3 regions of the Pseudomonas sp. 10S5 genome follow, and region 3 is predicted to be linked to each of the others. Evidence: riboswitches for the same ligand, from Rfam matches in the RefSeq annotation. Region 3 holds a riboswitch; each other region holds the start of a gene.
What was found. A riboswitch is a leader RNA that binds a small molecule or an ion and turns the genes downstream of it on or off. The one in region 3 is predicted to bind cobalamin.

Region 1 (7,392 bases), on a different contig from region 3:
GATGACAGTTACTGGAAAAAGACATTTATCGAAGCCAAACGTGCGTTAGCCATGGCTCCGACTACAATTCAGACCCGACACCAGTAAATGGCCGGGGCGGGTAAGCCGCTACCGGCTTACTATGCGCGCTTTCGGCTCTTGGCACAGTAAGCCGCATCCAGATCAGGTTGTTGTGTTTATGTCGAATAGGTTACGTCTTGGCTCATTAGGTGTTTTGGTGGCATTGCTTAGCGCGTGCGCTGGCCATGCTCCGTCGCCTCAAACTCCACGGGTGATCCAGTCCGTGGCTTATGCCCCTTCCGAATACTCTTCTCCGGCTGCCGAAGATGTGCTCTTTCGTGCACTGGGATTGGTCGGCACGCCCTATCATTGGGGCGGTAACACTCCCGATTCAGGATTTGATTGCAGTGGTTTGATTGGTTACGTCTACCGTGACGCGGCTGGCATTGCGCTACCGCGTTCGACCCACGAAATGCTCAGCATGCATGCGCCCAATGTAGACCGCGATGCTTTGCAGTCGGGTGATCTGCTGTTCTTCGCCACCGGCGGCGGCTCAACCGTGAGCCACGCCGGAATCTACGTCGGAGAAGGGCGTTTCGTGCACGCACCCGCTACAGGCGGCACGGTGCGGCTAGATAGTTTGTCCAAACCTTATTGGCAAAAAGCCTACCTCAACGCCAAGCGGGTGATCCATCCAGAGCACTTGGCGCGTAATCCTTAGCAACGACTTCTGCCGCTCCGTCGTCGCATGCAGTTGCGCAGTGACCAAAGGGCGGGCTTGCTCAAGATCGGTCCATTGAGCTAGCCGGCCCAGCGATAGTCAAACTATTAAGGCGTAGCGACTGCTTGTTGTGTTTTGGCCGCCGTCACCCGCCAAACTTTGTTACCCACATCGTCCGCTACCAATACTCCGCCATGTTGATCATTGACAACCCCAACCGGGCGGCCTTGGGCGTTGTCGTCATTGTTTAAAAAGCCGCTCAAGAGGTCCACCGGCGTTCCAGATGGTTTGCCATTGGCGAACGGAACGAACAGTACTTTATAACCGCTGTGCGGATTGCGGTTCCAGGAGCCGTGTTGGCCGATGAACATCCCTTGGTTGAAGGGTGCTGGTAAAGATTTTCCGTCAGCGAAAGTCATGCCCAATGATGCAGTGTGCGGGCCCACCGCATAATCGGGCGAAATGGCCGTGGCCACCAGTTGCGGGTTCTGTGGTTTAACGCGGATGTCGACATGTTGGCCGTAGTAACTGAATGGCCAGCCATAAAAGGCGCCGTCTTTGACCGAGGTCACATAGTCAGGCACCAGATCGCTGCCAATCTCATCGCGCTCATTAACCGCAGTCCATAATTTCCCGGTCTGCGGCTCCCAATCCATGCCATTAGGGTTGCGAAGGCCGGAGGCGAAGATTCTGTGGGCTCCGGTGGCGGCATCAACTTCCCAGATCGACGCTCGACCTAGCTCTTTGTCGAGGCCGTTTTCCCCGACGTTACTGTTAGAACCCACGGTGACGTAGAGCTTCTTGCCGTCCTTGCTGGCAATGACATTTTTGGTCCAGTGGTGATTGATCGTACCTGCCGGCAGATCGGTCACGGTTGTCGGTTCACCACGGATAGCGGTCTGGCCGTTTTCATAGTGATAACGCAGCAATTTGTCAGTGTCGGCGACATAAAAATCGTTACCCACCAGCGTCATACCGAACGGCGAATTAAGGCCCTGCAAAAAAACCGTGCGCGTGTCAGCCACGCCACTATGGTTGCTGTCTCGCAGCAGGGTGATCCGGTTAGCGCTAGGTACGCCTGCACCTGCACGGCCCATGACTTTTCTCATGATCCAACCGCGAATACCCGGAGAATCATCGGGTTTGGCGGGCGAATTGGTTTCGGCGACCAGTACGTCGCCGTTAGGCAGGACGTATAGCCAGCGTGGATGGTCCAAGTCTTCGGCAAACGCAGATACCTGGGTGCCTGCTGCCGCGACCGGTTTCGCGCCCTTGGCCCAGCCCACGGCGGGGGCAATATTGACCGTCGGAATCAGTGTTTTGTTGGGCTCTGGCAACATCGGCGTCGGACCCATGCCATCGGCTACTTTAAGTTGGGACGTTTCACCGCATGCAGTAATGCCAAGGGCCATTAGCAAAAAAACAACTATCTGGGGTCTGAGCAGGGGCATATTGAACTCCATAAAGGCGAAGGGGCGCGTAAGGAGATAGAGGCAATTAAACCGTCGAGGTTCAACCTTTCTCGCGGGATTGGCTGAGTGAGAGGTGGGTCGGCGTTTAAGCCATGGATCGCAGAGCTCCGATCCATTTGTCATCAAGCAAGAAAAGCGCTGATCAGGCTGCTCTTAATAACAGTGCGAGGCCGGGGAAGTATTGGCCCTCTTCGTTGTGCAGGTTGCGGTAACCATAAGGGAAATACCACACGACGGCGCAGGCGTGTTGTTTTTGCAAATCTTCGACGAAATCTTCCAGCTCTTCGACTGTGACGCTCTGCATGATTTTACGTGGTGTAACGAAGAGACCGCCGAGTTTGAGGTGGTTTGCATAACTGGTTTTTTTGGCATCACCGACGATATCCAGCAGCGCGGGGGTCAGGTTTATTTCGCCAAAATATGGCCAGCGTTGAGTGGCTTGGATATATGCGCTGTCATCCGATGTCGCAACAAACAGGCCAGTTCGGGCGCTTCGATTACCATCGTCCTGTTGTTTCTTACTGGGGGCATGTTCTAGCGTGACCATCCGGGCCATCCACGCGGCGCTGGAGAGCATGCCGAGGTTGGTGCGTTCGTCAAACCAATGCGTGCATTCACCTTCTCCCATGACCTGACTGTAACGGTCGATGCAATCGAACCAGCATTCTAAGGCGGGACGAAGGAATTCCAGTCTCGGGTTGCTGATGATCAAGCCGCGCATGGCGCCTACCTTGTTTTTTGGATGCTATCAGAAGTATGGCCTTTTGATATCAAATTAGCCAACAACGGCTTGCTGCCTGGTTTTGACCGCTGGGTGAACAAAGCACATGGCGCGTTGATTGACGCTATACCCCCAACCCTCTACCCTTCGCGACATGTTTCAGGTGCTTCGCAATCTACGATTGGCGAAGTGAAACAGGGAAGCCGGTGAGGACGCGTCAAGCGGTCGATCCCGGCGCTGCCCCCGCAACGGTAAATGAGTCGAAGCTATGCACTCAGCCACTGTGTCCGAAAAAGACATGGGAAGGCGCATAGCGGGGCGTTCCCACTCATGAGCCCGGAGACCGGCCTGATCCATCCAACAGCATCACGGCGGGCGATGCTCTGCGCAGGGCTTTTCATTGGCCGTGCTGGCAGTCAATTTCTGTGCCTTCCGTTTGCTATCGCGTGCCCTGCTCAAGCGGAGAGCTGAGATGAACGAATCCCCCGAACGTGACGAACGCCATTTGGCGCGCATGCAGCGCAAAAAAGCCGTGATCGACGAACGCATCGCCAGTTCACCTGACGAGTGCGGTCTGTTGCTGGTATTGACCGGTAATGGCAAAGGTAAAAGCAGCTCTGCATTTGGCATGCTCGCCCGGGCCATGGGGCACGGTATGCAATGCGGCGTTGTGCAGTTCATCAAAGGCCGCAACAGCACGGGGGAAGAGTTGTTTTTCCGACGTTTCCCTGAGCAGGTTCGGTATCACGTCATGGGCGAAGGCTTTACTTGGGAAACACAGGATCGCCAGCGCGACATCACCGCCGCAGAAGCCGCTTGGGCAGTGTCACAAGAAATGCTCCGTGATCCGACCATCGGTCTGATCGTGCTCGATGAGCTGAACATCGCCCTCAAACATGGTTACCTGGATCTGGAAAAAGTACTCAGCGATCTGCAAGGCCGCCCGCCCATGCAGCACGTGCTGGTAACCGGTCGCGGTGCCAAACCTGAAATGATCGACTTGGCCGACACTGTTTCTGACATTAGCGTCGTCAAGCACGCTTTTCAGGCCGGAATCCGCGCACAGAAAGGCATTGAGTTGTGAGTAACCTTTTATGAGAGCGCCGCGTCATTGCCCGGCGGTGTTAATCGCCGCGCCTGCCTCTGGTCAGGGTAAAACCACGGTCACCGCTGCCTTAGCGCGTCTGCACCGCAATCAAGGGCGCACCGTGCGCGTATTCAAATGCGGCCCGGACTTTCTCGACCCGATGATCCTTGAGCGGGCCAGTGGCGCGCCGGTTTATCAGCTGGATTTATGGATGGTCGGTGCCGATGAAAGTCGCCGTCTGTTGTGGGAGGCTGCGGGCGAAGCTGACCTGATTCTGATTGAGGGCGTCATGGGACTGTTCGACGGCACACCCTCAAGTGCCGACCTGGCGCGCCACTTCGGGGTGCCGGTGTTGGCGGTGATCGACGGCACGGCGATGGCCCAAACCTTTGGTGCATTAGCCTTGGGTCTGGCGCTTTATCAACCGGACCTGCCGTTTGCTGGGGTGTTGGCCAATAGGGTTGGCACTGTGCGGCATGCGCAATTGCTGGAAGGCAGCCTCACCGAAGGATTGCGTTGGTATGGCGCTTTATCGCGGGAAACCGGGATCGAATTGCCGAGCCGTCATTTGGGCTTGGTCCAGGCCAGCGAACTGAATGATCTGGACGCCCGCCTTGATGCAGCCGCAGCTGCATTAGCCAGCACCTGTGAGGTAGCTTTGCCACCGCCGGTCGAGTTCGCAGCCCCCAAAGTTGTCGAGACTGAACCGTCGCTGGCAGGCATCACGATTGCTGTCGCCCATGACGAGGCGTTTGCCTTTCTCTACGGCGCTAACCTCGATTTACTGCGGGCTATGGGTGCCGAGCTGTCGTTTTTCTCGCCTATCCGTGACACTCGGATTCCCGCTGCTGACAGCCTGTATCTACCCGGCGGTTACCCGGAGTTGCACCACGTAACACTGGGACAAAACCGGCCCATGCTGGCGGCCATACGTGCGCACCATGTGGCTGGCAAGCCGTTGTTGGCGGAGTGCGGCGGCATGCTTTATCTGCTCGACGCATTGACCGACGTCGACGGCCAACGTGCCGAATTGGTGGGTCTATTGACCGGCGAAGCGGTGATGCAGAAGCGTTTAGCCGCGTTAGCCTTACAAGCTGTCGAATTGCCCGAAGGCGTCTTGCGCGGGCACACGTATCACCATTCGCTGACCAGCACCGAGTTGCAACCCATCGCCCGTGGCCTGAGCCCCAACGGTGGGCGCGGTGCCGAGGCGGTTTACCGTGACGGTCGGATGACTGCGTCTTATGTCCACTTCTATTTTCCTTCCAACCCCCACGCGGTTGCGGCGCTTTTCAAACCATGAATGATCTGGCTTTCAGCCCTGACGAACGTGCAGCGGTGTACCGTGCAATTGCCGAACGCCGAGACATGCGGCACTTCATCGGCGGCGAAGTGGCCCCCCAATTGTTGGCGCGTCTTTTGGAAGCGGCCCATCAGGCGCCCAGCGTGGGCTTGATGCAGCCGTGGCGCTTTATTCGAATCAGCGACCCGCAGTTGCGCGCGCGTATTCAGGCGCAAGTCGAGGAAGAGCGAATTCGTACCGCTCAAGCCCTGGGCGAGCGCGCGGACGACTTCATGAAGCTCAAAGTCGAAGGCATCAATGAATGCGCGGAAGTCTTGGTCGCCGCGTTGATGGACGACCGCGAACGGCATATTTTTGGTCGCCGTACCTTGCCGGAAATGGACATGGCGTCCTTGTCTTGTGCGATTCAAAATCTGTGGCTAGCCTCTCGCGCCGAAGGATTGGGCATGGGTTGGGTGTCGTTGTTCGAGCCCCAGGCATTGGCTGACTTACTGGGCATGCCAGCCGGGGCCAAACCACTGGCAGTTCTATGCCTGGGACCGGTGGCCGAATTCTATCCGGCGCCGATGCTGGCCTTGGAAGGTTGGGCGCAGATACGGCCATTGAGCGAGTTGCTGTATGAGAACCAGTGGGGTGTGACCCGATGAGTGTTGCGTTATTGAGCGTCGCCGGGGTCGCGTTGGATGCGCTGCTGGGCGAGCCGAAACGCGCACACCCGTTGGTGGCCTTCGGGCGCTTTGCCGATCGAATTGAGCAGCGCTTCAATGCGGCTGGACGTGGATGGCGCAGCCATGGCGTTACCGCCTGGTTCATTGCGGTTGTGCCGTTGACGTTGCTGGCGACGGCGTTAAGTTGGTTGCCCTATGTCGGTTGGCTGGTAGACGTGACAGCGCTGTATTGCGCGCTGGGTTTGCGCAGCCTTGGCGAGCATGTAGAGCCGGTGGCCAAGGCGTTGCGTGGCGATGATTTGAATGAAGCGCGGCGCCGGGTATCGTACTTGGTCAGCCGACAGACGGCGGAGCTGGACTCAACTGAAGTGGCCCGCGCCGCGACTGAATCGGTGTTGGAAAATGGCAGCGATGCAGTGTTCGCTGCATTGTTCTGGTTTTTGATTGCCGGTGTGCCGGGCGTAGTGTTGTACCGCCTGAGCAATACTCTGGATGCAATGTGGGGGTATCGCAACGAACGTTTCGAGCGTTTTGGCTGGGCGGCGGCGAAAATCGATGATCTTTTAAATTACCTTCCGGCACGGTTGGTGGCGTTGACCTACGCCGTGTTGGGCAACACTCGGCTGGCGTTACGCTGCTGGCGTGATCAAGCGCCACTCTGGGACAGTCCCAATGCCGGCCCGGTAATGGCCGCTGGCGCTGGAGCATTGAATGTGGAGCTAGGCGGGGCGGCGATTTATCACGGCGAGCTGCATCAGCGTCCACAGCTAGGCGAAGGCGCTGCGGCCGATGCCCAATCGATTGATCGTGGCTGGCAACTGGTCCAGCGCGGAGTCTGGTTATGGTTGTTGATCGTGTGCGTGGGAGCTGAGTTTTATGCTTGAACACGGGGGCCGCTTGAAAGAGGCGGCTGTGCGCTATGGCATCGCCGAAGAGCATTGGCTGGACTTGTCCAGTGGCATTGCGCCGTGGCCGTGGCCAATTCCCGAGATCCCGACACGTGCATGGGCACGCTTGCCGGAAACTGGGGACGGTCTTGAAGCGGCCGCCTGTGTTTATTACGGTGCCAAACATGTGTTGCCGGTGCCTGGTTCCCAATGTGCGATCCAAGCGCTGCCGCGTTTGCGTCGGTCAGGTAAAGTCGGTGTGTTGTCCCCCTGTTACGCCGAACACGCTGAAGCTTGGCGCAGCAGCGGTTTTCTAGTCCGCGAAATGCTCGAACACGAAGTGGATTATTTTCTCGACAGCATTAATGTGCTGGTCGTCGTTAATCCCAACAACCCCACTGGCTTAAACATCGCGCCCGAGCGCCTCTTGGAGTGGCATGCGCGGTTGGCCGAGCGTGGGGGCTGGCTGGTAGTTGATGAAGCATTTATGGACAATACGCCGCAGTTAAGTTTGAGCGCCGAGACTTGGCGCG
Region 2 (7,392 bases), on a different contig from region 3:
CACCCTGTACCGCGAAAATCGCCGCTTTGGCGTTCAGCGTGTCGAAAATCGTCTCGATCAAAATCAGGTCGGCGCCGCCTTCGATCAGCCCGAGGGTGGCTTCGGTGTAGTTTTCCACCAGTTCATCGAAGGTAACGTTGCGATAGCCTGGGTTATTGACGTCTGGCGACAGCGAGCAGGTGCGACTGGTCGGGCCTAGAACGCCGGCGACGAAACGAGGTTTATCCGGCGTCTCCAGGGTTTTTGCGTCAGCCACCTTGCGGGCGAGGCGGGCGCCTTCTACGTTCAACTCATAGACCAGCGCTTCCATGCCATAGTCGGCTTGGGACACTTGGGTCGCGTTAAACGTGTTGGTTTCAAGGATGTCCGCCCCTGCGTCAAGGTACGCTTTTTCAATAGCGCCAATCACGTCCGGACGACTGAGAATTAACAGGTCGTTGTTGCCTTTTACATCGCTCGGCCAATCGGCAAAGCGCTTGCCGCGGTAGTCTTCTTCTTCAAGCCGATAGCTTTGAATCATGGTGCCCATGCCGCCGTCGAGAATCAGAATGCGCTCTTTGAGGGCTTTTTGGAGAGCTGAAAGGCGAACGCTGCGATCGGACATAGGACTACCTGAAATAGGCTGATACAGAAGGTCGGGGATAATAGCAAACTTGCGCGCTTTTAGTGAGAGTCGCGGTTTTGCATGAATATTTCTCATGTTGAAATCGCCGGTTTGCAGAAAATAGCCCAATGAAATGCTTCAGTGACTCATACGGCGCCGGTGAAGTGCTGGTCACTAGGTGGCTGTACGATCCCTTGTTTCTCACATGCCAAGCGACCGGCCGATCTATCGGTCAATACTCGCCGCCCCACCTACCGGTCATCAAACCGTCGCAACCTTTTCGACTATTACGCGGTCGGAACTACGAATACGACCTGGGGCAGCCGCTGTTCCAGGTTCTTGGTCGCGATTGAAAAACAGGGTGAGTTGCAGATGTTGATTTCGGTTCAAGCCTTGCGGGCACTCGCCGCGTGGGTCGTTGTATGCCACCACTTCATGCAGATTTTCTTTGATTTTCATGCGTCTGGTCCGATAGGGCAATTCTTCGCTGATCGGGGGGCGGTTGGGGTCGATATCTTTTTTGTGATCAGCGGCTTGGTGATCTACCTTTCAACGCAAAGCAAAGACATGCCGGTCGGTCGTTTCATGGTCAATCGCATCATCCGCATTGTGCCTGCCTATTGGGTTTATACCGCCGCCATGGGCTTGTTAATCGTGTTCGCCAGGCCGTTACTGCCGCATGCAGTTGTCGATTGGCAGCATTTCATGCTGTCGCTGCTATTTATTCCCTCGGAAAACCCTGGCGGCTACGGCATGTACCCAACGCTCAATGTGGGCTGGACGCTGAATTACGAGATGCTCTTCTATTTATTGTTCTCGACGGTATTCTTGGTTCAGCAACGCCATCGGCCCCTGTTAGTAGCGACAGCATTATTTGCCGTGAGTGGCGTACTGGCGCGCTATGGCTTGATTAGCCATTTTTATGGCAATGACATCGTTTACGAATTTCTCCTCGGGATCGGAATCGGTGTGATCTACCGTCGCGGTTGGGTCGGCAACGGTTTGTGGCTGCCTTTGTTAGCGATTACGGGCGCGTTGATGACTATTTATCACTTGCCTGCAGATGATCGATTTATCAACTGGGGCCTGCCGAGCGCTTTGATTGTTATCGCCTGCATCTCAATGGAACCCTATTTTGAGGGCAACCAATTGCTCAAGGCGCTGGGGGATTGTTCTTACTCGGTCTATTTGCTGCATGTGTTGGTGCTCTATAGCGGGTGGTTAGTTGCCGAGCGTTTTGGGCTGAATCCATACGCGGTGTTTGCGGTTTGCGTGCCGGTAATAGGACTGGGTGCCTGGGGCAGTTACCAATGGATTGAGAAAGGACTGTACCGCCGCCTTAAGGGCTGGTTGGACCAGCACCGAATCGAAAAAACCAAAACGGCCCTTTCCCGACAAAATTACTAGGACTTTGTGCGGCGCGTTTGATTGGCGTAAACTCTGCCTACGTCTGCGAGGAATTTTCATGACCGCTATTACTATTACCGATGCTGCCCACGATTATCTGGCCGATCTGCTTGAAAAGCAGAACACTCCGGGCATCGGCATCCGCGTGTTTATTACCCAGCCTGGCACCCAATATGCTGAAACCTGCATTGCTTATTGCAAGCCGGGCGAAGAAAAACCTGAAGACAACGCCATTGGCCTGAAAAGCTTCACTGCCTGGATTGATAATTTCAGCGAAGCCTTTCTTGACGATGCCGTTGTCGACTACGCCACTGATCGCATGGGCGGCCAACTGACCATCAAGGCGCCAAACGCCAAAGTACCTATGGTCAATGCCGACAGCCCAATCAACGAGCGCATCAATTATTACTTGCAAACCGAAATCAACCCTGGTCTGGCCAGTCATGGCGGCCAGGTGACGTTGATTGATGTGGTCGAAGAAAACGACGAAAACATCGCGGTCCTGCAATTCGGCGGCGGCTGCCAAGGCTGTGGCCAAGCTGACGTTACCTTGAGAGAAGGGATAGAGCGTACGTTGCTCGAACGCATTCCCGAACTCAAAGGCGTCCGCGATGTGACCGATCACTCGCAAAAAGAGCACGCTTACTACTAAGGCTGCTGTTTGACCTGAACAAAAAAAACACCCCGCGGGTTCGGGGTGTTTTTTTGTCGCCGATTTGAGTCGTGCAAAAAGTCACAAAAATTAACGCCGATACACATGGGCATGCCCGGCACGGTATAGCGATGAGTCGGCAAAACTGTTGTTGCCCAGCACCCGGCCAACCAATATCAAAGCCGTACGGCGAAAGCCTTTGGCCCGCACTTTTTCTTCTATATCTGTCAAGTTTCCTACTACCCAATCCTGATCCGGCCAGCTGGCACGATGGACCACTGCAATCGGGCAATCAGCGCCGTAGTGCGGCATTAGTTCGGCCACTATCTTGTGCAGATTGTTCACCCCTAGATGAATGGCCATGGTCGCCCGATGTTGCGCCAGGCTCGCCAGCTCCTCGCCTGCCGGCATCGAGGTTTTGTCCGCGTAACGGGTCAGAATCACGCTCTGGGAAATGTCCGGCAGGGTCAGTTCCACGCCTAACAGCGCTGCGCACGCGGCGGTGGCGGTGACGCCCGGGATGATCTCAAAAGCTATATTCAGTTCGCGCAAGTGACGAATTTGCTCACCAATGGCGCCATAAAGGCTCGGATCGCCGGAATGAACCCTGGCGACGTCTTGGCCTTGTTCATGAGCAGACTTCATCAGCTCAATGATCTGCTCCAAGTGCAACTCTGCGCTATTGATCACCTGCAAAGCGTTATGGCCTGCCAGGACCGCCGTCGGCACCAACGATCCAGCGTAGATAATCACCGGGCAACTGCGAATCAAGCGTTGACCTTTGACCGTGATCAGCTCCGGGTCGCCGGGGCCTGCGCCGATGAAAAAGACGGTCATGGAATCTCCTGAAGCTACAAAGGGCTGGATGAGTGAGCGGAGTGCGGATTATCGAGGATTCGGTACATCACCTGCCAAGGCAAATGTCGCGTGTCGATTTTTGCTGCGGTTGATCAGCAATACGCTGGGGCGTCCGCTGAGCTGTTCCGCCAAGGCCAGGGCTGCGCTTTCTGCCACGCCATGGCAACCGGTATGGGCAAAGGCCAGCGCCGATCGATAGCTCAGCTGTGCGTCGAAGCTTGCCAATTGCGCGGCACTGAAAAACGCCACCGGCAGATCAAGCAGCGCAGCCAGCGCTAGCAGGCCCGGTTCAGTGCTTTTCTGATCAATGGACGCCAGGGCGGTAATCGCGTCGATCCGCAGGCCATGGGCGGCCAGGCTTTGTTCGATCAGTTCGAGCAGCAGGCTTGCAGGGCAGCCGCGCTGGCAGCCAAGCCCCACCACCAGCGTCGTCGACATCCGCTTGCTCCGCTATCGGTAAAGCGTGGCAGGAAACCATGACCGGGCGCGAAACGTCAATCGCGCGACCTGTCGCGAGGCGCTGGTGATTGACCTGCCCAAGGTCACTGCGTAGCCTTGCATCCTTGAGGTTCTCCGGCGCAGGCCGGGGCTAAGAAGGGAACGCGGTCAATGCCGCGGCTGCCCCCGCAACTGTAAACGGTTATGTTCATTGCACAGCCACTGCGCCTGACGCGGGAAGGCGCAATGAACGCGTGCTCGGCGTCTCGCGATGAGGCAGTCGACATGCCACCGTAAGCCAGGAGACCTGCCTCGACATCAGAATTCTCACTACAACCGGGCGGGGTGATCCGGTGGCGAATTGATCCGCGTGCATATGCTGCGCGGTTCTCGTCCTGTTTTGCCCGCCGCTTTGCCAAAGGGCACCCAATGAAAACGCTGGCCAAACTTCCTGTCACCATCGTCACCGGCTTCCTCGGTTCGGGCAAAACCACTTTGCTACGGCACATGCTCGACAACGCTGACGGTCGGCGAATTGCAGTGATCGTCAATGAGTTCGGCGAACTGGGGATCGACGGCGACCTGCTCAAACAATGCAGCATTGGCTGCACCGAAGAAGAAGCCAACGGCCGGGTTTATGAGCTGGCCAACGGCTGCTTGTGCTGCACCGTTCAGGAAGAGTTTTTCCCGGTCATGCGCGAGCTGGTCGCCCGCCGTGGCGATCTGGACCACATCCTGATCGAAACCTCGGGCCTGGCGTTACCCAAACCTTTGGTCCAAGCCTTTCAGTGGCCGGAAATTCGCAACGCCTGTACGGTTGACGCGGTGATCACCGTCGTCGATAGCCCTGCGGTGCTGGCCGGCACCTTCGCGGCGTTCCCGGATCAAGTCGATGCCCAGCGTAAGATGGATCCGAACCTGGACCACGAATCACCGCTGCACGAGTTGTTCGCCGATCAGCTGTCCAGCGCTGATCTGGTAATCCTCAACAAGGCTGACAAGATGGACGCTGCCGGCCTCGCCGCAGTCCGTGCTGAAGTCTCGGAGGAGCTGCCGCCAGCGGTCAAAGTGATTGAGGCCAGCAATGGTCGCTTGCCGATCAGCGTGTTGTTAGGCCTGGGCGCCGAGTCCGAACTGCATATCGACGGTCGCCATAGCCATCACGATTCCCATGAAGGCGCAGACCCTGCTGATCATGACCATGATGCGTTTGACTCAATTTCAATCACCTTGCCGCAGGCTGACGAAAGCTTGTTATTCGATGCCTTGAACCAATTGGTGGTGCAGCACGGTATTTTGCGGGTCAAAGGCTTTGCCGCGATTCCGGGCAAACCGATGCGTTTGCTGATTCAGGGTGTCGGTACCCGTTTCGACAAACATTTCGACCGCGCGTGGCGTGCCGACGAAGAGCGAGTAACCCATTTGGTGTTGATCGGTCAGAAGCTCGACGCCGGGGTGCTTGAAGCCCAGTTGCACGCAGCGGTTGCTGGCTGACCCATGCATTTACTGAGAACCCAGCCCGGCGGATTCGTCCCCGACGACAGCATCGCCGATTTGGGGCAAACCCCGGCCGAGCTGGTGATTCTCTGTAGCGGCGATTCCCACTTGGCGCTGCTCGCGGAAGCGGCGCAACAGTTGCCCGACGATTACCCCAGCGTGCGCCTGGCCAATCCGATGCAGGTGCAGAATCATGCATCGGTGGACCTCTACGTCGATCAAGTGCTGCAACACGCCAAGGTCATTCTTATTTCCCTGCACGGCGGTATCGGTTATTGGCGCTATGGTGTTGAGCGCCTGGTGCAGCTGGCTGAGCGTGGTGTGAAGCTGATTCTGGTGCCCGGCGATGACCGGCCTGACCCGGAGCTTAGCGGCTTAAGCAACGTGACGGCGGAAGAGGGCGAGCGGCTTTGGCATTTTTTGCGTCAGGGTGGCATGCACAATGCGCTGGAGTTGTACCGGTGCTTGGCCAGTCGTTTTCTAGCGCGGGATTATCCGTGGGCTGAACCCGAAACCCTGCCACGCACCGCGATTTATCACCCGCACAAAGCCAACGCTAGCCTGAGCGATTGGCAAGCCCAATGGCAGCCGTCGCAACCGGTGGTAGGGCTGCTGTTTTATCGCTCCCATCTGCAAGCGGCCAACACCGGATTTATCGACGTGTTTTGCGCCCGTTTGCAGGCTCAGGGCCTGAATCCACTGCCCATTGCAGTCGCCAGCTTGAAAGAAGCGGGTTGTCTGGCGGTGGTGGAGGACCTGTTCGATCAGGTCCGGGCTGAGCTGATCCTCAATACCACCGGCTTTGCCCAATCCAGCCCCGAAGCCCCTCATCTGCGACCGTTTCGGCGCAACGTGCCGGTCATTCAAGCTATTTGTGCGCAGGACAACGAGCCCGCTTGGCAGGCCAGTGAACAAGGCTTGGGCGCGCGGGACTTGGCAATGCACATCGCGTTGCCGGAGCTGGACGGGCGGATTATCAGTCGGCCGATCAGTTTCAAGGACTTGGCGTGGCACAGCGAGCGCAGCCAGTCGGACGTGGTGTGTTATCGCGCCCAGCCCGAGCGCATGGATTTTGTCGCGCAGTTGGCGCGGCGCTGGATTGATCTGGCACGGCTACCGAACGAGCAAAAGCACATCGCGTTGATATTGGCCAATTACCCGACCCGAGATGGTCGGATCGGCAACGGGGTGGGGTTGGACACGCCAGCGGCGGCGCTGAATATTTTGCGCGCTATGCAGGCGCAAGGTTATCCGATGGCGCCGTTGCCTGAGAGCGGCACGGCCCTGATTCATGCACTGCTCGGCGGCGTGACCAATGATCTGGACACGATCGACCAGCGTCCCTGTCAGCAAAGCATGGCGCTTGATGACTACCTTGCCGCGTTCAGCCAATTGCCACTGGCCAATCAGCATGCGGTGACTGCACGCTGGGGCGCGCCGCAGGCCGATCCCATGTTTCGCGCTGAGCGAATGATGGTCGCCGGGCTGCGTTTTGGAATGACCTTCGTTGGTATTCAGCCGGCACGGGGTTATCAAGTAGATGCCAGTGCGGTCTATCACGACCCGGATTTGGTGCCGCCCCACGGATACCTCGCGTTCTATTTCTGGTTGCGCAAGGCCTATGGCGCCCATGCGGTGATCCATGTTGGCAAACACGGCAATCTTGAATGGTTGCCGGGCAAAGGCGTGGGGTTGTCGCAGACCTGCTGGCCGGACGCGGTATTGGGCGCGATGCCGAACATCTATCCGTTCATCGTCAACGATCCGGGCGAGGGGGCTCAAGCAAAACGCCGTACCCAAGCCGTGATCATCGACCACTTGATGCCGCCGTTGACCCGAGCCGAAACCTACGGCCCGTTGCGTGACCTGGAAGTGCTGGCCGACGAGTTCTACGAAGCGCAATTGCTCGACCCGCGCCGGGCACGGGAACTGCAAC
Region 3 (7,392 bases):
AATGGTGCAGGCCACGAAGCCCAAACCGAATATCTTCAGAGCAATGATCGCGCTCAGTTGCGACACTAGGCTGGCCCCGGCATTGACGCCGACGATGGCGACGAAAAAGATCAGGCCCATGTCTTCCAGGATGTTCCGTGCAGCGTTCGGGGTGTTGCCGAAGAAGCGCACCCGCGATACCAGCGACGAAACGATAATGCCCGAGACCAACAGGCCGCCAGCGTTACCCAGACCCACCGAAGCGCCGAACGCTGGCACTTGCACCAGACCAATCAACAGCCCCAGCACCATGCCCAGCGACAGGGTGAGCAGGTCAGTCGCCGTGCTTGGACGTGCGACTTTGCCGAGGAGTGCGGCGGCTTTGTCGATCGCACTGCGCAGACCGATCAAGTGCAGCACGTCCATCCGCTGCAAGCGTGTTTCCAGACCGATAGGCAGCGGCGCGCCTCCTCGTTCGATGCCCAGCAACTGCACCTGGCCGGCAATTGGTGAAGTGCTGAATTCCTTGAGCGCCTTACCAATGGCGTCATGGTGGGTCACCAGAATCTCTGCTTCGTCTAACGGAATGTTCAGCGCACGGGCGTCTGGCACTTCAGGCCCGATCAGGCCCATATGGTCAGTCAGCACATCAAGGCTACCGCCCAAGGCGATGACGTCACCCAGTTGCAACACCAGGCTCGGGTCGGCACCGAGCAATTGGGTGCCGCGCTCGACGTTCTCGATCTGATATTGAGCAAAGTGCTCGCGAAACTGGCTGATGGTTTTGCCTTCGTACTCAGGATTGACCAGTCGATACGCCCGTAAGTCAAAGGGGCGATAACCGCTCAGGCCCGCATCATCGACGTTCGGAACGCCGTGTTCGATCTCATATTCCTTGGCCGCCTTGCGCGCATCCACGCCCCACCAACGTGGCAGGTATTTGCAGATCAGGATGATCCCCACCGTGCCCCATATGTAGGTGATGCCATACGATAAGGCAATCATCGCGGTGGCGGCTGCTGCCGTGGTGCCGGGTGGCAACGGCACAACCCCGGAAGTAATTGCCTGTTCCGCCGAGCCGATGGCTGCCGACATGGTTTGAGAACCGGCGAGAATCCCGCCCGCAGCACCAACCGGCAGCGACAACAGTTTCGTGCCCGCCACCACAATCCCCAACCCAAGGAACGACGACAAAACTGCCAGAAAGGTGAACTTCAGCCCGTCACCTTTCAAGCTGTTGATGAACGACGGACCCACACGAAGGCCGACGCCATACATAAACAGGTAATAAAACAGACTTTTGGTGAAGCTATTGAGCTCCAGGTGGATGCCATACGCGGCGGCCCAAGAGGCTATCGCGCAACCAATGACGATGGCGGCCGCCACTGGACCGAGGCCGTAGCCTTTAATACTGCCACGACCAACCCACACCGACAGACCAACCACCACGAACAGCAAAATGTACGGGTTGCTCTGTAAAAATGTCAGAAATGCAATCACTGTGACCTCGCGCTCTGCGATGAAACGCTATAAACACCGGGCAAACGCTTTGCCCGGTGGGGTTCAAGGTCGAACTAAGCCGCGTCGATTGGAGTGGCAGCGACAGCACCATGGTTGAAGCTCGGGCCGGCCTCAGACGCCAATACCGGATTCTTTTGCAGGAAGGCGATGGCCTTGCGCAAGTCATCCAGCAGCAAGCCAATCAGGTCGCGGCTGACACCATGCCGTACCAATACCCGCTGGACGACAATGTCCTGGCGGTCAGAGGGCAGTGGGTACGACGCAATCTGCCAGCCGCGCATCCGTACCCGTTCCGACAAGTCATACAGGCTAAACCCGTGGTCGATGCCGTCCTTGAGCTTGTAACAAACCGCTGGCAAACCGTCTTTGCCGTCGTAGACTAATTCCAATGGGCCGAGCTTGGTAATTTCACCCGCCAGCCACTGCGCAGTGTCCGAACAGGCTTGCTGGATGCGGGTGTAGCCGTCCCGGCCCAAACGCAGAAAGTTGTAATACTGCGCGATGATTTCACCGCCTGGGCGACTGAAGTTCAGGGCAAAAGTCGCCATGTTGCCGCCCAGATAATCGACGTAGAAAATCAGCTCTTCTGGCAGATCGGTTTTCGAGCTCCAAATGATCCAGCCCACGCCCAGTGGCGCGAGGCCATATTTGTGACCGGAGGCATTGATCGATTTGACCCGCTCGATCTGGAAGTCCCACTTCAATTCTTGCTGAATGAACGGGGCGATAAAGCCGCCGCTGGCCGCGTCCACGTGGATCGGGATATTCAGCCCGAGGTCACGCTGCATGGCGTCCAATTCGGCTGCCAACGCCGCAACGGGTTCGTAGATACCGGTAAAGGTCACGCCCAGCGTGGCAACCACACCGATGGTGTTTTCGTCGCAATATGCACGCAGGTCGGCTGGCTCCAGGCCCAACGCATTACCACGCAACGGTACTTCACGAATTTCCACATCGAAATAACGGGCAAACTTCTTCCAGCAAATCTGCACCGGACCGCACACGAAGTTGGGTTTGTCGGTGGTCAGACCGGCTTCTTCGCGGAGTTTTTTCCAGGTCCATTTCAACGCCAAGCCGCCGAGCATAGCCGCTTCGCTGGAACCGGTGGTCGAACAACCCACGGTTTGCCAGGACTTCGGCGCATGCCACAGATCGGCAATGATGTGCACGCAACGGTTCTCGATCTCGGCCGTTTGCGGATATTCGTCTTTGTCGATCATGTTCTTGTCGAGGGCGTCAGCCATCAACTTCTGCACTTCGGGTTCGACCCAAGTGGTACAGAACGTCGCTAGGTTTTGCCGGGAATTACCGTCCAGCAACAGCTCGTCGCGGACCAGGTTGTAAGCCGCCGATGGCGCAGTCGAATGATCAGGCAGCCGATACTTGGGCAGGCGTCGTTGCGACGTGCCACTGGAGTAAACATCTTCGATAGCGTCGTCGCGGGTTTCAACGGTTTGATGGAGTGCCATGGAATCCTACTCTGCAGAAATGAGGGAAAGGCGATAGCCCTGGCCGCGATGTACAGCAGATCCAGCCGCGTCAAAGCGTGCTGCAAAAACGTGAACCTAGAACAGACAAACGTTTGGACGATACGTGCGGCGAGAACTTTTACCGGCTCGGGGGGCGGCGTGTTCGGGGAAATGTAGTCAAATTCGATGCGTAACTAACCCCTGTAACCCTACGCTGAATAGGGTGGGTCTTTATTGATCCAGATCAGTTATTCAGAAGGGTCAGGTTTTTGTTCAAACCACGTTCTGTGAACTGACCCGAGAGTGGTTTAAATGTGATTGATCTCCTTCAACCAACTATCCAAGTCCATGATTTCGTTATCGCTGATGGTATGGCCAATCCCCAGATACGCATGGGATTCAGGCGTAATGCCCAATTCTTTCAACCAGGTTTCAGCGTCGGTTGCGCCAACATAGGGAACTCTCTGGTCGGCGGTGCCGTGACCGATAAACACGTCAAGCGCCTTGAAACCCGGTAGCGGCTGCAACTCGGATTTCAACATCGGCAAGATCTTGCCGCTCAACGCGGCAAATCCACGGAGGATGTCCGGGTGCCGCAGAGCTACCTCATAGGACATGATTGCGCCCTGACTAAACCCGATCAAAAACACCTTATCCGGCTGGGTGTGGTACTTCTCGGTGGCTTTGGCCACAAAGTCTGAAATCAACGCTTCACTGTTTCTCAGGTCGTCGGTCTCGCCATCGTAGGGGCCGTCGCCGGGTTTTTTGTTAAACCACTGATAGCTGCCGGGTCCGACCTCGAGCGGTGCTCGCGCCGATAAAAAAGTGTACTCGGTGGGCAGTTGATCCTTGATGTCGAACAGGTCGGCTTCATTGGCGCCGGAGCCATGCAGGAAAATAATCAGCGGCTTGTTTCGGGATTGTCCGTCAGTCTGTTCGAGGTAACTCAGGGGCAGGTCGGTCAGGAGGGGGGATTGAGCGTGAACGGCGGATGACGCGAGGATCAACAATGCAGCGAGGAATCTGATCATATGCCTGCCTTTCACAGCCTGTCCGGATCGAGGACGGAGCTTAGCATCTTGGGTTACTGCTATTTGTTATCGCGCATTGAACGCAAGTCTCCGGCTTCTCTTGCGCATCAGTGCACGGCATTATTGCGACCCACTCGAGAGCCACTGGAGCAGAAGATATATGGACACCCGCGATACCCCAGTCTTACGCGATGCCACGGACGACGACCTGCCCGGTGTGCAATCCATTTACGCGGCGCATGTGCTCGGGGGGATTGCCAGCTTTGAACTGGACGCGCCCAGCGTGGCCGACATGGTGAGTCGGCGGTCCGATATTCTTTCCAAAGGATTGCCCTATCTGGTCGCGGAGCTGGCGGGCGAGGTGGTGGGTTATGGTTACGCGACCCTTTACCGACCGCGTGCGGGTTACCGCTTTACGGTAGAGGATTCGGTCTATGTGCGTGACGGCATGGGCGGGAAGGGTATTGGCCAGGCGCTGCTCGGCGCAATCATTGAGCGCTGTACCCATGGTGGTTCGCGGCAAATGATCGCGATCATTGGCAACAGCGAAAACTACGCGTCGATCCGGCTGCACGAACGCCTCGGTTTTCGTCGCGTGGGGGTGTTTGAGTCGGTGGGTTTCAAGCACGGGCGCTGGGTGGACACAGTCCTGATGCAGCGGGCGTTAGGTGACTAAGTGGCGCATTCCTACAAGGGCTTGGGTTTTGCTGTGCGCTCCATCCTGAGTCGCCAGCGCCCGTTAAAACTAAGCTCGGTCATCGACAGCGGTTCGATGTCGATGGCGTTGACCGCAGTCGTCGGGCACTGCAGCGCATGGACGATAGCTGCCCGGATGACGAAGGGATGAGTGATCGCGACAACATGGCCTGGGGTGCGCAAGGTCTCGAGCCACGCGCTGACGCGGGCGCAAACGTCGGCAACGGACTCGCCACCGTGGGGGGCGCTCATGCTGTCGGTAAGCCAAGCGTTAAGGGCTTCGGGTTCATGGGCCTGGAGGTCGTCGATGCGGTGCCCTTGCCAGCGTCCGAAATCGCAGTCGCGCAGAGCGGGCGCGATGTCCATCTCGGTTCCGAACAGCAGGGCGGTCTGCCGCGTGCGGGCTTCCGGTGCGCTCAGTAGCTGAGCCAAGGTTTTGAAGTGTCCCGACAACGATCCTGCTGACGATTGCCACGCCATCTCTATGGGTTCGTCTTGCGGAAAACGGCCGAGCTTTTGCGCCACGGTTCGGGCGTGGCAGATCAACGTCAGACGGGTTGCCATGGCGGTCCACACTGGTTTTACAAGTCGAGAAGAGTACACTGCCCGAGCATTTGCATCATCTTGCAAAGCAGGAAGCCGGTTTGAATCCGGCGCGGTCGCGCCACTGTGTTCGGTCAATGCCGTAAGCCAGACCTTGTTTTGTCCATCCTGTTATCCGTTTTGGGACGCGAGTTCCCTGGAGACACCATGACTTTTAATACGACCACTCATACCGATACTTCGCTGCCGATTATCCCGCTTGGCGAGATTCTGCCGTGGGCGGTGTTTGTTGGTTTGCTGTTGATGCTTGCGCTGTATTTCGTTGGCGCAGAACAAGGCGCAACATCGATGTTCTCCGGTATGTATGTCCATGAGTTTGTGCATGACGGTCGCCACTTGCTGGGCTTCCCTTGCCACTAACTTCGGGTACATGACATGACTGGGCAATTATTGGTAAGGGGAATGCTGGTGGGATTACTTGCCGGCCTTCTTGCGTTTGGCTTTGCAAGAGTTTTTGGCGAGCCACAGATCGACCGGGCCATTGCCTTCGAAGAGCTGCACCTGTCGGCGACGCACGACGGCGCACAAGAAGAAGAGTTGGTCAGCCGCCAAGTACAAAGTACCCTCGGCTTGTTCACCGGCATCATTGCGTATAGCGTCTCGCTAGGCGGCATCTTCGCCTTGGTGTTTGCTTATACTTTGGGCCGGGCTGGTAACGTCGGCCCGCGTGGGCTTGCGGCATTGTTGGCGCTTGCGGCCTTCGTTGCGATTATTTTGGTGCCGGGTTTGAAGTACCCCGCCAATCCGCCCTCGATTGGCGATCCTGCAACCATCGGCAAACGCACCAAGCTGTTCTTCTTGATGATGCTGCTCTCCGTGGCGGCGATGGTCATTGCGATCAACGCCGCACGTAAGCTAATTGCCACTCGCGGTATCTGGAACGGCGCGTTGTTGGCTGTAGGGTTATATGCCGTGATCATGATTTTAGCGGCGGCGATGTTTCCTACCGTCAATGAAGTACCGGACGGTTTTTCTGCCGTGTTGCTCTGGAAATTTCGTACCGCGGCGCTGGGCATTCAGATCGTACTGTGGACCACCGTTGGCCTGGCCTTTGGCTGGCTGGCAGAGCGCAATCTCAATCCACTGAACTCACCGCCTCGGGCGAAGCTTCAATCCTGAGAAGAGGCCCGCCGCGTGCGGGCCTTTTACTGTCTATCATCCTTCGTGGTTTAACGCTGTCTGACTCCGTTACGAGAGGGAAGTATGACGACTGTTCTAGTGCTGGTAGAAACCATCAATGACTACCTGCCGATTATTGAAGACAGTGGCTTTACCCTGATTCTTGCGCCGACCCCAGCGGAGCGCGCCAAGGCTATTGCCACCCACGGCGAGCAGATCAATGCGGTGTTGACCCGAGGTCCGCTGGGTTTCTACGCCGACGAAATCGCCGCGCTTCCGCATTTGGAGATCATCTGCGTGATTGGCGCCGGTTATGAACATGTGGATCTTAATGCCGCCCGGGCTCGGGGTGTTGTGGTAACCAACGGAGCAGGGGTCAACGCGCCGTCGGTGGCCGATCACGCCATGGCCTTGTTGCTGTCGCTGGTGCGGGATATTTCACGGGCTGACGCCTCGGTTCGACGCGGTGAATGGAACAAAATCATGCGGCCTTCATTGGCCGGCAAACGCCTTGGGATTCTCGGTATGGGCTCTGTGGGCATGGCTATCGCCAAACGTGCTCTGGGATTCGACATGTCAGTCAGCTACCACAATCGTCGCCCGCGCAGCGACGTGCCCTACGCTTATTGCGCCACGCCGGAGGCGCTGGCGAGTGCGTCGGACTTCTTCATCGTCGCCACGCCGGGTGGGGCTGGCACCCATCAGTTGGTAGACAAGGCCGTGCTTGAAGCGCTGGGTCCAGACGGTTTTATCGTCAATATTGCCCGTGCCAGCGTGATCGCGACGGCGGACCTGATCGATGCCCTGGAACACAAACGCATCGCAGGCGCCGCGCTGGATGTGTTCGATGACGAACCGCGAGTGTCCGATACGCTGAAAGCTTTGAGCAATGTGGTATTGACTCCGCATGTCGCCGGTCTGTCACCGCAAGCGTCCCAAGGAACCGTGCAATTGGTGGCGGATAACCTATTGGC

Region 1: linked by a shared signal. The riboswitch ahead of cobO (cob(I)yrinic acid a,c-diamide adenosyltransferase) and the one ahead of QN378_RS20480 (CbtB domain-containing protein) in region 3 are both predicted to bind cobalamin.
Region 2: linked by a shared signal. The riboswitch ahead of cobW (cobalamin biosynthesis protein CobW) and the one ahead of QN378_RS20480 (CbtB domain-containing protein) in region 3 are both predicted to bind cobalamin.

The regions. Positions count from the first base shown of each region.
Region 1 covers NZ_JASJVL010000011.1:70,585-77,976, reverse strand. Annotated here, with positions in the region: gene QN378_RS13915 (C40 family peptidase) at 1-87, shown strand, start outside; gene QN378_RS13910 (C40 family peptidase) at 179-721, shown strand; gene QN378_RS13905 (sorbosone dehydrogenase family protein) at 829-2,172, opposite strand; gene QN378_RS13900 (hypothetical protein) at 2,336-2,914, opposite strand; cobalamin riboswitch at 3,059-3,281, shown strand; gene cobO (cob(I)yrinic acid a,c-diamide adenosyltransferase) at 3,387-3,998, shown strand; gene QN378_RS13890 (cobyrinate a,c-diamide synthase) at 4,009-5,304, shown strand; gene bluB (5,6-dimethylbenzimidazole synthase) at 5,301-5,951, shown strand; gene cbiB (adenosylcobinamide-phosphate synthase CbiB) at 5,948-6,856, shown strand; gene cobD (threonine-phosphate decarboxylase CobD) at 6,849-7,392, shown strand, end outside.
Region 2 covers NZ_JASJVL010000004.1:243,004-250,395, forward strand. Annotated here, with positions in the region: gene metH (methionine synthase) at 1-604, opposite strand, end outside; gene QN378_RS05970 (hypothetical protein) at 733-957, shown strand; gene QN378_RS05975 (acyltransferase) at 977-2,011, shown strand; gene nfuA (Fe-S biogenesis protein NfuA) at 2,070-2,663, shown strand; gene cobM (precorrin-4 C(11)-methyltransferase) at 2,754-3,500, opposite strand; gene QN378_RS05990 (cobalamin biosynthesis protein) at 3,549-3,959, opposite strand; cobalamin riboswitch at 4,071-4,289, shown strand; gene cobW (cobalamin biosynthesis protein CobW) at 4,389-5,453, shown strand; gene cobN (cobaltochelatase subunit CobN) at 5,457-7,392, shown strand, end outside.
Region 3 covers NZ_JASJVL010000022.1:38,963-46,354, reverse strand. Annotated here, with positions in the region: gene QN378_RS20505 (TrkA C-terminal domain-containing protein) at 1-1,479, opposite strand, end outside; gene QN378_RS20500 (glutamate decarboxylase) at 1,554-2,969, opposite strand; gene QN378_RS20495 (phospholipase) at 3,278-4,000, opposite strand; gene QN378_RS20490 (N-acetyltransferase family protein) at 4,161-4,676, shown strand; gene QN378_RS20485 (histidine phosphatase family protein) at 4,688-5,260, opposite strand; cobalamin riboswitch at 5,275-5,416, shown strand; gene QN378_RS20480 (CbtB domain-containing protein) at 5,447-5,659, shown strand; gene QN378_RS20475 (CbtA family protein) at 5,675-6,418, shown strand; gene QN378_RS20470 (2-hydroxyacid dehydrogenase) at 6,503-7,392, shown strand, end outside.